One region of the Glycocaulis abyssi genome, then DNA from elsewhere that is predicted to be linked to it. Evidence: predicted binding sites of a transcription regulator. Region 1 holds the regulator's gene; each other region holds the start of a gene.
The links. The regulator LexA, encoded in region 1, represses DNA repair genes until DNA is damaged. The targets are predictions, from matches to a motif close to ATGTTCCNCTTGTGTTCC.
Positions count from the first base shown of each region.

Region 2: a site for LexA is predicted at 1,560-1,577, ahead of AB6B38_RS10400 (metallopeptidase family protein). Genes of this name have one in related genera too.
Region 3: a site for LexA is predicted at 1,513-1,530, ahead of ssb (single-stranded DNA-binding protein). Genes of this name have one in related genera too.

Region 1 covers NZ_CP163421.1:728,389-731,752, forward strand. The annotation lists gene AB6B38_RS03630 (ComEC/Rec2 family competence protein) at 1-633, shown strand, start outside; gene lexA (transcriptional repressor LexA) at 664-1,335, opposite strand; gene trpC (indole-3-glycerol phosphate synthase TrpC) at 1,434-2,228, opposite strand; gene trpD (anthranilate phosphoribosyltransferase) at 2,241-3,257, opposite strand; gene AB6B38_RS03650 (aminodeoxychorismate/anthranilate synthase component II) at 3,254-3,364, opposite strand, start outside.
Region 2 covers NZ_CP163421.1:2,151,686-2,155,049, forward strand. The annotation lists gene AB6B38_RS10385 (NAD-dependent deacylase) at 1-122, shown strand, start outside; gene AB6B38_RS10390 (hypothetical protein) at 155-703, shown strand; gene AB6B38_RS10395 (hypothetical protein) at 696-1,088, shown strand; gene AB6B38_RS10400 (metallopeptidase family protein) at 1,091-1,498, opposite strand; gene mmcB (DNA repair putative endonuclease MmcB) at 1,654-2,049, shown strand; gene AB6B38_RS10410 (DUF3857 domain-containing protein) at 2,129-3,364, shown strand, end outside.
Region 3 covers NZ_CP163421.1:995,477-998,840, reverse strand. The annotation lists gene uvrA (excinuclease ABC subunit UvrA) at 1-549, opposite strand, end outside; gene AB6B38_RS04910 (hypothetical protein) at 664-837, shown strand; gene AB6B38_RS04905 (hypothetical protein) at 981-1,382, opposite strand; gene ssb (single-stranded DNA-binding protein) at 1,563-2,036, shown strand; gene AB6B38_RS04895 (penicillin-binding transpeptidase domain-containing protein) at 2,073-2,858, shown strand; gene AB6B38_RS04890 (Kelch repeat-containing protein) at 2,885-3,364, opposite strand, start outside.

The DNA.
Region 1 (3,364 bases):
TGGACGTCATCGCTGCCCGGCGCCGCCTTGCCTGCGCTGGCACCGGGCGGGATCGTGCTAGGTCTCTACGCGACCGGGTTTGCACTGGCCACGCTGGGGCGCGGGCTGGTGCGGGTGGCCGGAATTCCGTTTGCTGCCGGGGCATTGTCCCTATGGGCGTTGCAGGCCCCGCCGGACATGATGATTACCTCGTCTGGCGTTCTGGTTTCGAGAAGCATTTCGAGTGAAACCGGCGAGCGTCTGGACTGGCAGGTCAGTGACCGCCGCCGTGGCCGGTTTGAGGCAGGCGTACTGTTGCAGCGTGCCGGAACCGGGCTCAGCACCGCGCCGCGCGGCGATTATGCGTGCGATCCGCTGGGCTGTCTTGTCGTCACGGCCGAGGGGCTGCGTGTAGCGGTCAGCGAGCATCCCGCCTCGCTGGAGGAAGACTGCGTACGCGCAGACCTGGTGGTCGCGCGCGGCACGGTAAGCGCCTGGCAGAAGCGCCGTTGCGCGGTGCCGGTTCTGGACGATGCGGCCCGCGCAGAGTTGGGCAGCGCCGAATTCTGGGTCCGTGACGGGCGCATCATCCGCCTTCGCGGTGCCAATGATGGCAGCGCAGCCCGCGTCTGGGGACGCGAGCGGGAGAGCTAGCTGCCTTTTCCCGCCCTCGGCTCCAAAGGGTCAGTGATAGCGGCGGATCAGCCCGACCAGGCGGCCCTGAACCTGTACCCGGTCCGGCCCGAAAATGCGGGTTTCATAGGCCGGGTTGGCGGCTTCAAGAGCAATCGACCCGCCCTTGCGGCGGATGCGTTTCAGCGTAGCTTCCTCATTATCCACGAGTGCCACGACAATCTCGCCATTATTGGCGGTATCACCGCGGCGGATGATGACAAAATCACCGTCGAGAATGCCTGCTTCGATCATGGAATCGCCTTCGACCTCCAGCGCGAAATGCTCGCCCGAAGACACCATCTGGGAGGGAACGCCAAACCGGTCGGTTTCGTGCTGGATCGCCTCGATCGGTACGCCGGCTGCGATTCTGCCCAGCAGCGGTACATCAACCGAATCTGTTTCCATTTCCCGGCGCGCGAAATTGCCGCTGACCACATTGCTGGCCGGATTGACGCGCGGCGCTGAGGCATCGGGGAGTTTGAGCACTTCGAGCGCGCGGGCGCGGTGGGCAAGACGGCGAATGAAGCCGCGCTCCTCCAGCGCGCTGACCAGACGGTGCACACCGGATTTCGACGCCAGCTGCAAAGCCTCTTTCATCTCGTCAAAAGAAGGAGAAACGCCATCCTCGGACAGGCGCTTGTGAATGAAGAGCAGAAGCTCGTGTTGTTTGCGGGTCAGCATGAGGGGGTCTGATCTCCAGTCAACAAAGGAACAAAGCCAGAAAGGCCACGGTTTGTTCTACGCCTGTTCCGCTCGCCCGTCAAGGGTTGTGCCCGCTCTCACGCGAAGTTCATCAGCGTTTTCACCGCTGCGGCAACATCGGCCTGGCGCATCAGGCTTTCACCGACCAGCAGGGCTTTTGCGCCGGACCGGCGCACGCGCTCAGCGTCATCGGCGTTGAAAATCCCGCTTTCGGCGACCAGGAAGCGGTCATCCGGCACCGAGGCGCTCAGCGCCTCGAATGTGGCCAGCGTCACGTCGAACGTGCGCAGATTGCGGTTATTGATGCCGATCAGCGGCGAGGGCAGGGCGAGCGCCCGCTCCAGCTCTGCGCGGTCATGCACCTCGATAAGGGCATCCATATTCCAGTGCGCGGCCTCCGCCACCAGATCGGCGGCAAGGGCGTCGTCCACGGCCGCCATGATGACGAGAATGCAGTCAGCCCCCAGCGCGCGCGATTCTGCCACCTGCCACGGATCGTAGAGGAAGTCCTTGCGCAATACGGGCAGGGACACGGCCGCGCGCGCCTCTACAAGATGGTGGTCGGCTCCCTGAAAGCTTTCGGTATCGGTGAGGATGGAGAGGCAGGCCGCGCCGCCCGCCTCATAGGCGCGGGCAAGGGCTGGCGGGTTGAAATCAGCGCGGATCAGGCCGCGTGAGGGGCTTGCCTTCTTGATCTCCGCGATCAGGGCCAGCCCATCTGCGGCTTGCCGGGATTGCAGGTTATCAAGAAAGCCGCGCACTGGCGGCGCAGCCTGGGCCTTTTCCGATATCTGCGCATAGCTCAGGGCCGCCTTGCGGCGCGCGGTGTCAGCGCGCTTGTAGACGCCGATGCGCTCCAGCGTGTCAGTCATGGGCGGCATTCCTCAGGTGTTGGTAATCTGGACGAGCTTTTCCAGCGTGGCGGCGGCGCGGCCATCGTCGATGGCGGCGGCTGCCAGTGCCACCCCGTCTTTGAGGCCCTCTGCCTTTCCGGCAAGCACCAGCGCGGCGCTGGCATTGAACAGCACGATATCGCGGTAAGGCCCCTTTTCGCCTTGTAGCAGGCGGTGCAGGGCTGCGGCATTCTCGGCCGGTTCCCCGCCCTTGAGATCATCGAGGCTCGCGCGGGGCAATCCTGCATCTTCAGGCGTGACGGTAAACTCGCGCACGCTGCCATCAGCCTCCAGACTCGCAATATGGGTCGCGCCGGTGGTGGTGATCTCGTCGAGGCCGTCTTCGCCATGGACGATCCAGGCCCGTTCGGCGCCCAGATCGCGCAAAGCCTGCGCCATCGGCACCAGCCAGCGCCGGTCGAACACGCCCAGCAGCTGGCGGCGCGTGCCGGCCGGATTGGATAGCGGACCCAGCAGGTTGAACACGGTGCGCACGCCCAGCGTCTTGCGTGCCGGGGCCACGTGGCGCACCGCGCCGTGATGGGCCTGCGCGAACAGGAAGGCGACGCCAGCCTCTTTCAGCGCGCGTTCGGTCTGCTCTGGTGAGGCCATCAGATTGACGCCGGACGATTCCAGCACTTCTGCCGAGCCCGACTTTGATGATGCGGCCTTGTTACCGTGCTTTGCGACAACCGCTCCGGCGCTGGCGGCGACCAGTGCGGCGGCGGTGGAGATATTCCAGGTTCCCCGTGCGTCGCCGCCAGTTCCGCACGTGTCGATGGCATCAGCAGGCGCGGTGATGGAGCGCATGCGCGCGCGCATGGCGCGTGCGCCGGTTGCCAGAACGCCCGGATTCTCGCCAATGGCGGCCAGACCAATCAGGAAGCCGCCAATCTCCGCCGGATCAGCCTCCCCGTCCATCAGCGCGTCAAAGGCCGCCTCCAGCGCGTGCGTGGATGGCAGATTCCCGCCCGCCAGGGCGGATATGGCCGGGCGCATCTGGCTCATGCGGCTTTGCCTGTCCGGCGCGGGATTTCGCCCAGAAAGTTCTTCAACAGGGTGTGGCCGTGTTCGGAGGCGATGGATTCAGGGTGGAACTGGACGCCATGCACGGG
Region 2 (3,364 bases), 1.4 Mb from region 1:
AAGCCGCCGGCGCGTGGACGGTGGAGCTGTCGCTGGAGCCGGGGGAAATCAGCACGCTGTTTGACGAGCGCCATTACGGCCCGGCGACGAAGCTTGTGCCGGAGTGGACCACCAACCTATAGTGATACTAGGCAAGAGTGCACTGGGGCGGAAATTGTCTATCGATATCAGCAGGGTTTCTAAGCAAGTTTACACAACGTTTGCCGGTATCGGCTTAGCGTTTCATCGTTTGGCTGTAATTGTGGCGGTTGTAGGTGGCTTTGGAATTGTGCTCTGGCCGTCAAATGTTTCGAACTGGGAGCGCGCTTTCATCGTTATTCTGGTTATTGCCATTATACTTGTTGACGCTTGCTGGAACATCGCTGGAAAAGCTGTTGAATATCAACTGAGAAATCCAAGAATTTTAAAAATAAATAGAAGCTCAAATTCAGATTTAACAATAGTTTCTGAATCCAGTGATTTTTACACACCTGGGTGTATAGCTACTTTAATTTATAAATCGGATGATTTGGAGCAACCTATTGCGCTATGTACGCTGGAGCACATCAATTCAGCTCGTCTTTTTCAGTTTAAGGTTCTTTTTGTCGGAAAGGACCACCAAGACGTGCTTACAAGAATATTGTCCGACCCCGCTAATATGATGAGCGCGCTGTCGTTACAACCGATGACATCTCATATCCTTTTGGAGGAACATTATGCCTAGCTCAAAAGATTTAGGGGCTGTTGACATCAAATATGATGCTAAGGTCGCACATGTTCTAGATGGTGATTTAGATGTGGTTTTAAACGTCGGAAAAGAAGACGGCGTTAGTATTGGAAATATATTTGTAATATTTTCTCTCGGAGGAGAAATATTAGACCCCGACAGCAAGGAGTCATTGGGTCGACTAGAAATCATCAAGGGTCGTGGACGAATAACGCATGCCCAAGGAAAAATATCAACGTTGCGTTCGTCATCAGTAGCTAGACAAAAAAGGACCGTGGGGAGTGGTTTGTTGTCCGGTCTCTTGACGGACAATGTAGAAGAAAGCATTGAGATTCCATTTGAATCGCCCGAAATTGGTGATTTTGCAAAGAAAATAGGTTGAATTTAATCCACACTCTCTTCAACCGCGTGCATGTCGTCGTCCGACAGGCCGAAATGATGGCCGATCTCGTGGACCAGCACATGAGCGATGAGATCGCCAAGCGTGACATCCCCGCGCTCGCACCACTCGAGAAGAATGGGCAGGCGATAGAGAAAGACATGGTCGGGCATGCCTGGATCCATCACGGATTTTTCTGTCAGGTCCACGCCGTGATAGAGGCCGGTCAGCTCGTACGGGTTTTCCATCCCCAGCGCCTTGAGCGTTTCCTCATCGGCAAAGTCGGCGATCTGGATCACCACATTGCCGCACAGCTGACGGAAGGCTTTGGGCAGGCCCGCAAAGGCCGCCTCGGCGATGTCGAGGAAATCGGCTTCGGACGGGGCGGGCTGGTTTGTGAAAATCGATGTCATGCCTCTTCCTAGCCCGGGCGGAGGCGCACGCCTAGATGGCGCATGAGCCAGACTTGCAAACGGAACAAAGTTTGAACATTATTCAGCCCATGAAGCCAGACCCCGTCTCCATTGCCTCGCTGACCAATCCGGCCATTGACGATGCGCAAGGGCTGATGCGCGGCGCGGCGCGCGTGCTGGCGAGCTTTGGCCTGGCCGCGATACCGGAATTTTCCCTGCCCTGCGGACGCCGGGCCGACCTGATGGCGCTGGGACCGAAGGGCGAGCTGGTCATTGTCGAGGTGAAATCCGGCGCGGCAGACTTTCGCGCCGACGGCAAATGGCCGGAATATTTCGACTGGTGCGACCGCTATTTCTTCGCCGTATCAGAGCGCTTCCCGCGCGCCCTGCTGCCTGAACATACCGGGCTTATCATCGCGGACGGGTTTGGCGGCGCGATCGTGCGTGAAAGCCCGGTCAACCCGCTGGCCCCCGCCCGGCGCAAATCCATCACCTTGCGCTTTGCCCGCACGGCGGCCGAGCGCGCCTTGCGGCTGGACCGACTGCCCTGACCACAGATTCAGGTTGTAGCACCTTTCCACGGGGTTAATACTATCGGGAGGGGAAGCGGCTTGCTTGAGGGGGTAAGCGATGACTGTGAGGCGGGTGCTCGCATTTTGCGGGGTGGGTTTTGGCGCGATAATGGCTCTGGTTTACGGGGCCGTGCACTATCCGGATTATGGCCCGGCCGAGCAGGCAGGAACGCCCCCTGAAACATGGGCATCGTCCGCGCAGGCTTTGCAATTGCTCCCTGCCACCTCCTCCGCGCGCACGCTAGGGTACGGGCCAGCGCCCGGCTTTGTAGAGCCGGTTGCCATGCCCGATCCCTCCACTGTCGGCACCGAAGCCATGGGCGGGGCCCGCCTGCTGGTCGTTGATTTCCAGCATGACGCGCGAGATCCCGAAGCGGGGCTTTATACCCGCTATGTGATCGAGGCTGTGACGGGCGCGGGACTGGCAGCCATTTCCCGGCTCCAGATCAATCTCGATCCTCGCTACCAGTCCATCGTCATCCATGAGGCTGCTATCATCCGCGACGGCGAGCGCGAAAGCCGGGAGGGACGCATTGCCGCAGAGTTTCTGCGTCAGGAACCGGCGCTGAACTATGGCATCATCACCGGAATGGAAGTGGCCGTCCTGCGCATCGAGGATGTCCGCCAGGGTGATATCCTGGACCTGTCCTTCTCTGTGACGGGTACCAACCCCCTGCTTGCCCCGCACCAGACAGAGAGCTTTCCGCTCGCCACCCTGACCGATATCGAACAGCTCTCCATCCGCACCAGCTGGCCGCGCGGCGCATCGCACAGCATTGTCGGTGCCAGCGAGGACAGCCTGAGGATCGAAAACCGCTTCGGGCGGACGATCTACAGTTTTGGCCCCCGGCGCATCGAAGCCGTGGAGATGGAAGAGGGCGCACCGGTGGATTATCCCCAGATCCCGACCCTGACCATCTCATCCTGGCCGGACTGGGCCAGCGTGGCCGCATGGGGCCGGCCCTTCTACCGTCTGCCCGCCGAACCGGATGCCGAGATCGCAGCGCTGGCGGCACGCTTTCGCGAGGCCCATGGCGACCCGGCGCGGCAGCTCACGGCGGCGCTGGAATTTGTACAGGACGAGATCCGCTATCAGGCCGTACTGCTCGGTGATGGCACCTATGTCCCCGCCTCCACCAGCGATACGCTGCGCACGCGCACGGGCGACTGCAAGGCCAAAACCCTGCTTTTGCTGGCCTTGCTCGATGCACTGGACATCGAAGCCTATCCGGTGCTGGCCCACACCTCGTCGGGACGCAGTGTGGACCGCTACCCGCCCAGCCCCCAGCTTTTT
Region 3 (3,364 bases), 270 kb from region 1:
CACCTTCACCCGCTGGAAGCCCTGCTTCATCAGCTCGGCGAACTCCTTGCGGTATTCGCCCTTGCGCCCGCGCACGATAGGCGCCAGCAGGTAGAGCCGCGTGCCATCCTCCAGCGCCATCAGCCGGTCGACCATCTGGGAGACGGTCTGCGAGGTGATGGGCAGGCCCGTGGCGGGTGAGTAGGGGATGCCGACGCGCGCCCACAGAAGGCGCATATAGTCATAGATCTCGGTGACCGTGCCGACCGTCGAGCGCGGGTTTTTCGAGGTGGTCTTCTGCTCGATGGAGATCGCTGGCGAGAGACCCTCGATGGAGTCCACATCCGGCTTGCTCATCAGCTCCAGGAACTGGCGCGCATAGGCCGAAAGGCTCTCCACATAGCGGCGCTGGCCCTCGGCATAGATGGTGTCGAACGCCAGCGAGGACTTGCCCGACCCGGACAGGCCGGTGAACACGATCAGCTCGTCGCGCGGCAGGTCGACTGACACGTCTTTGAGATTATGCTCGCGCGCGCCGCGCACCGAAATATGCTTCAAAGGGTCGGCCATGGGGGAGAGCTTTCATGGAATCGGCGTTCTGCCGATATAAGCCCTATTCCGCCAGGTTCATCAAGAACAAATAGCGAACATTATTCAGGAGCTGCATTAAGGCAGCCTACAGCCTTGCTGGCGCGCCTCGTCTTCGAGGTCAGACAAATCGGCACCGATCTCGGCAAGCTCACGGCGCAATCTGATTTCTTCAGCATAGATTCGAGCGGACACGCGAAGCTGTTCGGCGGCTCCAAACGCGCCGATCAGGCCGAAAATCAGGCTGACAGGACCCGACGCCAAGAATAGGCCCGCGCCTCCGAGTATGGCGACTATACCGGGCGTACGATGGCCTTTGAGCCCTTCCAGCCTGCCGTAAACTGTTGCGGAACGGAGCGACAGGACGTGAAATTCCTCGCGGATACGGGGGGCCGGCCAATTATGAAACGGTCTCACTCGCTGCGGCTTCCCTCGCCGTGTTCCATGGCTTGAGCTGCGAGCATGGCGCGCCTCTGTAAACGCAGCGCTTCGAGCTGAAGAATGCGCCGCCGGGCCGCCTGTGCAGTGGAAACTCCATAGAATCCAAATCCTGCTGCGACGATGACAACGCCTAGCAGCATTCTTCCCGGCTGTATCTCAGCGATAGGTAGTCCAGAATTGAATGCCGCCATCAATGCGAGGACGCCTAACCCCGCAAGCAGAACCGCGTTGGGAGCAACCAGCCGCCACGGGTCGAACCGCTGTTCTTTCTGCAGTGCATGCTCCATCTCCAGCATCCGGTCGAGAATACTTGCTATCCTCGCATTGTGCGGAGACGCCGGATCCGGCTCAAACGAGAAGTGGGTGTCGCTCATGCAATTTATTATAAGGTATGGCTGCGCCAATAGCTACACGGGCCTTGAGTCAGTCTCTGCATGGACACCCCGGCAGTGATGGAGTGAGATGCGCTCGAAAATTCACCTGGCGACTCGCCCGTTGACGGGCGGAACAATATGTGAACATTTTAGAGAAAAGCGCAAGCACGGGGTTTGGATATGGCAGGCAGCATCAACAAGGTCATCATTATCGGCAATCTGGGCGCTGACCCGGAGGTCAAGGCCATGCCGTCCGGTGACCGGATGGCGAAATTTCCCGTCGCGACGTCTGAGACCTGGCGCGACAAATCCACCGGAGAGCGCCGCGAAAAGACCGAATGGCACAACGTGGTCATCTTCAACGAGGCACTCGCCAAGGTGGCGGAGAACTATCTGAAAAAAGGCGCCAAGGTTTACATTGAAGGCTCGCTGCAGACCCGCAAATGGCAGGATCAGAACGGGCAGGACCGCTATTCCACCGAGATCGTTCTGCAAAAATATCGCGGCGAGCTGACCATGCTGGACAGCAAGGGCGAGGGCGGCGGTTCGGGCGGTGGCAATTATGGCCGCTCCGATGACCGTTCCTCTGGCGGCAATGACCGCCCGCGTGAAAGTTTTGCTTCCGACACGCTGGACGACAACATCCCGTTCTAGGGGGCATACCCATCCGGGCGGGCGCTGGAGGCTTGCGTGAAGAGATATCTTGGCCTTCTGGCCGTCATTTTGATGCTGCTGGCTCCGGCCCATGCGCAGGAGCTTGACCAATTGCTGGATGAGGCCGGCGTTACCGGTACGATCCTCATCCAGCGTGTTTCTGATGGTGCCGAGTGGACAGGCGGGGCGGACCGGCTCGACGAGCGTTTCATTCCCGCCTCCACGTTCAAGATTCCCAACAGCCTGATCCTGCTGCAATCTGGCATCGTCTCTGGCGTGGATGACGCGCTGATCTGGGACGGAACCGAACATGCCTTCGCGGTGTGGAACCAGAACCAGACATTTGCCGAAGCGTTCCAGCGCTCCACCGTCTGGGCCTATCAGCACTGGACGCGCCAGCTCGGCCATGAGGCCATGAGCGGGCAGATCGCCGTGCTGGACTACGGCAATGGTGATGTCGGCGGGGCGGGCCTTGTTGATCGCTTCTGGCTGGACGGGCCGCTGGCGATCTGCGCGCGTGAGCAGGTGGGCTTCCTTGCCCGTCTGCAGGCCCGCACCCTGCCGTTTGACGCTGCTCACATGGAAACCGTCATCGCGATGATGGAGCAGGCTTCCGGTGAGGGGTGGACCTTGCGCGGCAAGACGGGCTGGCGCTTCGATGGCGAACCCGACATTGGCTGGTATGTGGGCTGGCTGGAGTTTGAGGGCGAGACCTGGCTGTTCGCGCTCAATATCGACATGCCTGATCCGGCCAGCCAGGTGCGCCTGCGCGCGGCCATCGCCGAAGCGGCCCTGAACGAGGTTAGCGGCTGGACCCGCTAGCGCCGCGCCAGCGGGTCCGTTTCGTCCTACGGCCTGAACACTTCCACCGCAGCGCTGGTATCGACCGCGCCGCGCTGGGCGGCTCCGCCAATGGTGTAGATCGCGCCATCCAGCGCGTGGGCGCCAAGGCCGTGACGGGGCGTCGGCATGGTGGCGACCGCTTCCCAGCTGTCAGTGTCGGCACGCCAGGCCCACACCTCCTCATAGACGCCGCCACCCTCTTCAAACCATTCTCCGCCAAACACGTAGAGCGTGTCGCCGACGCTGGCGGCGGCCAGCCCGCCAGAGCCGCGCGGGCCGCGCGACGGCTGGGGCAGGGGCGCGGCCAGGGTCCAACTATTGCTGGCCGGGTCATAGACCTCGTGTGCGGGCGTATTGCCGCCAGAAACGGTGCGCCCTGCGACCACATGGATGAGCCCGTTCATCACGGCGGCAGCGGCTGAATTGCGTGCGCTGGGCGAGGGGGCAAGCGTCGTCCACTCACCTGATGCCGGGTCCAGCACCAG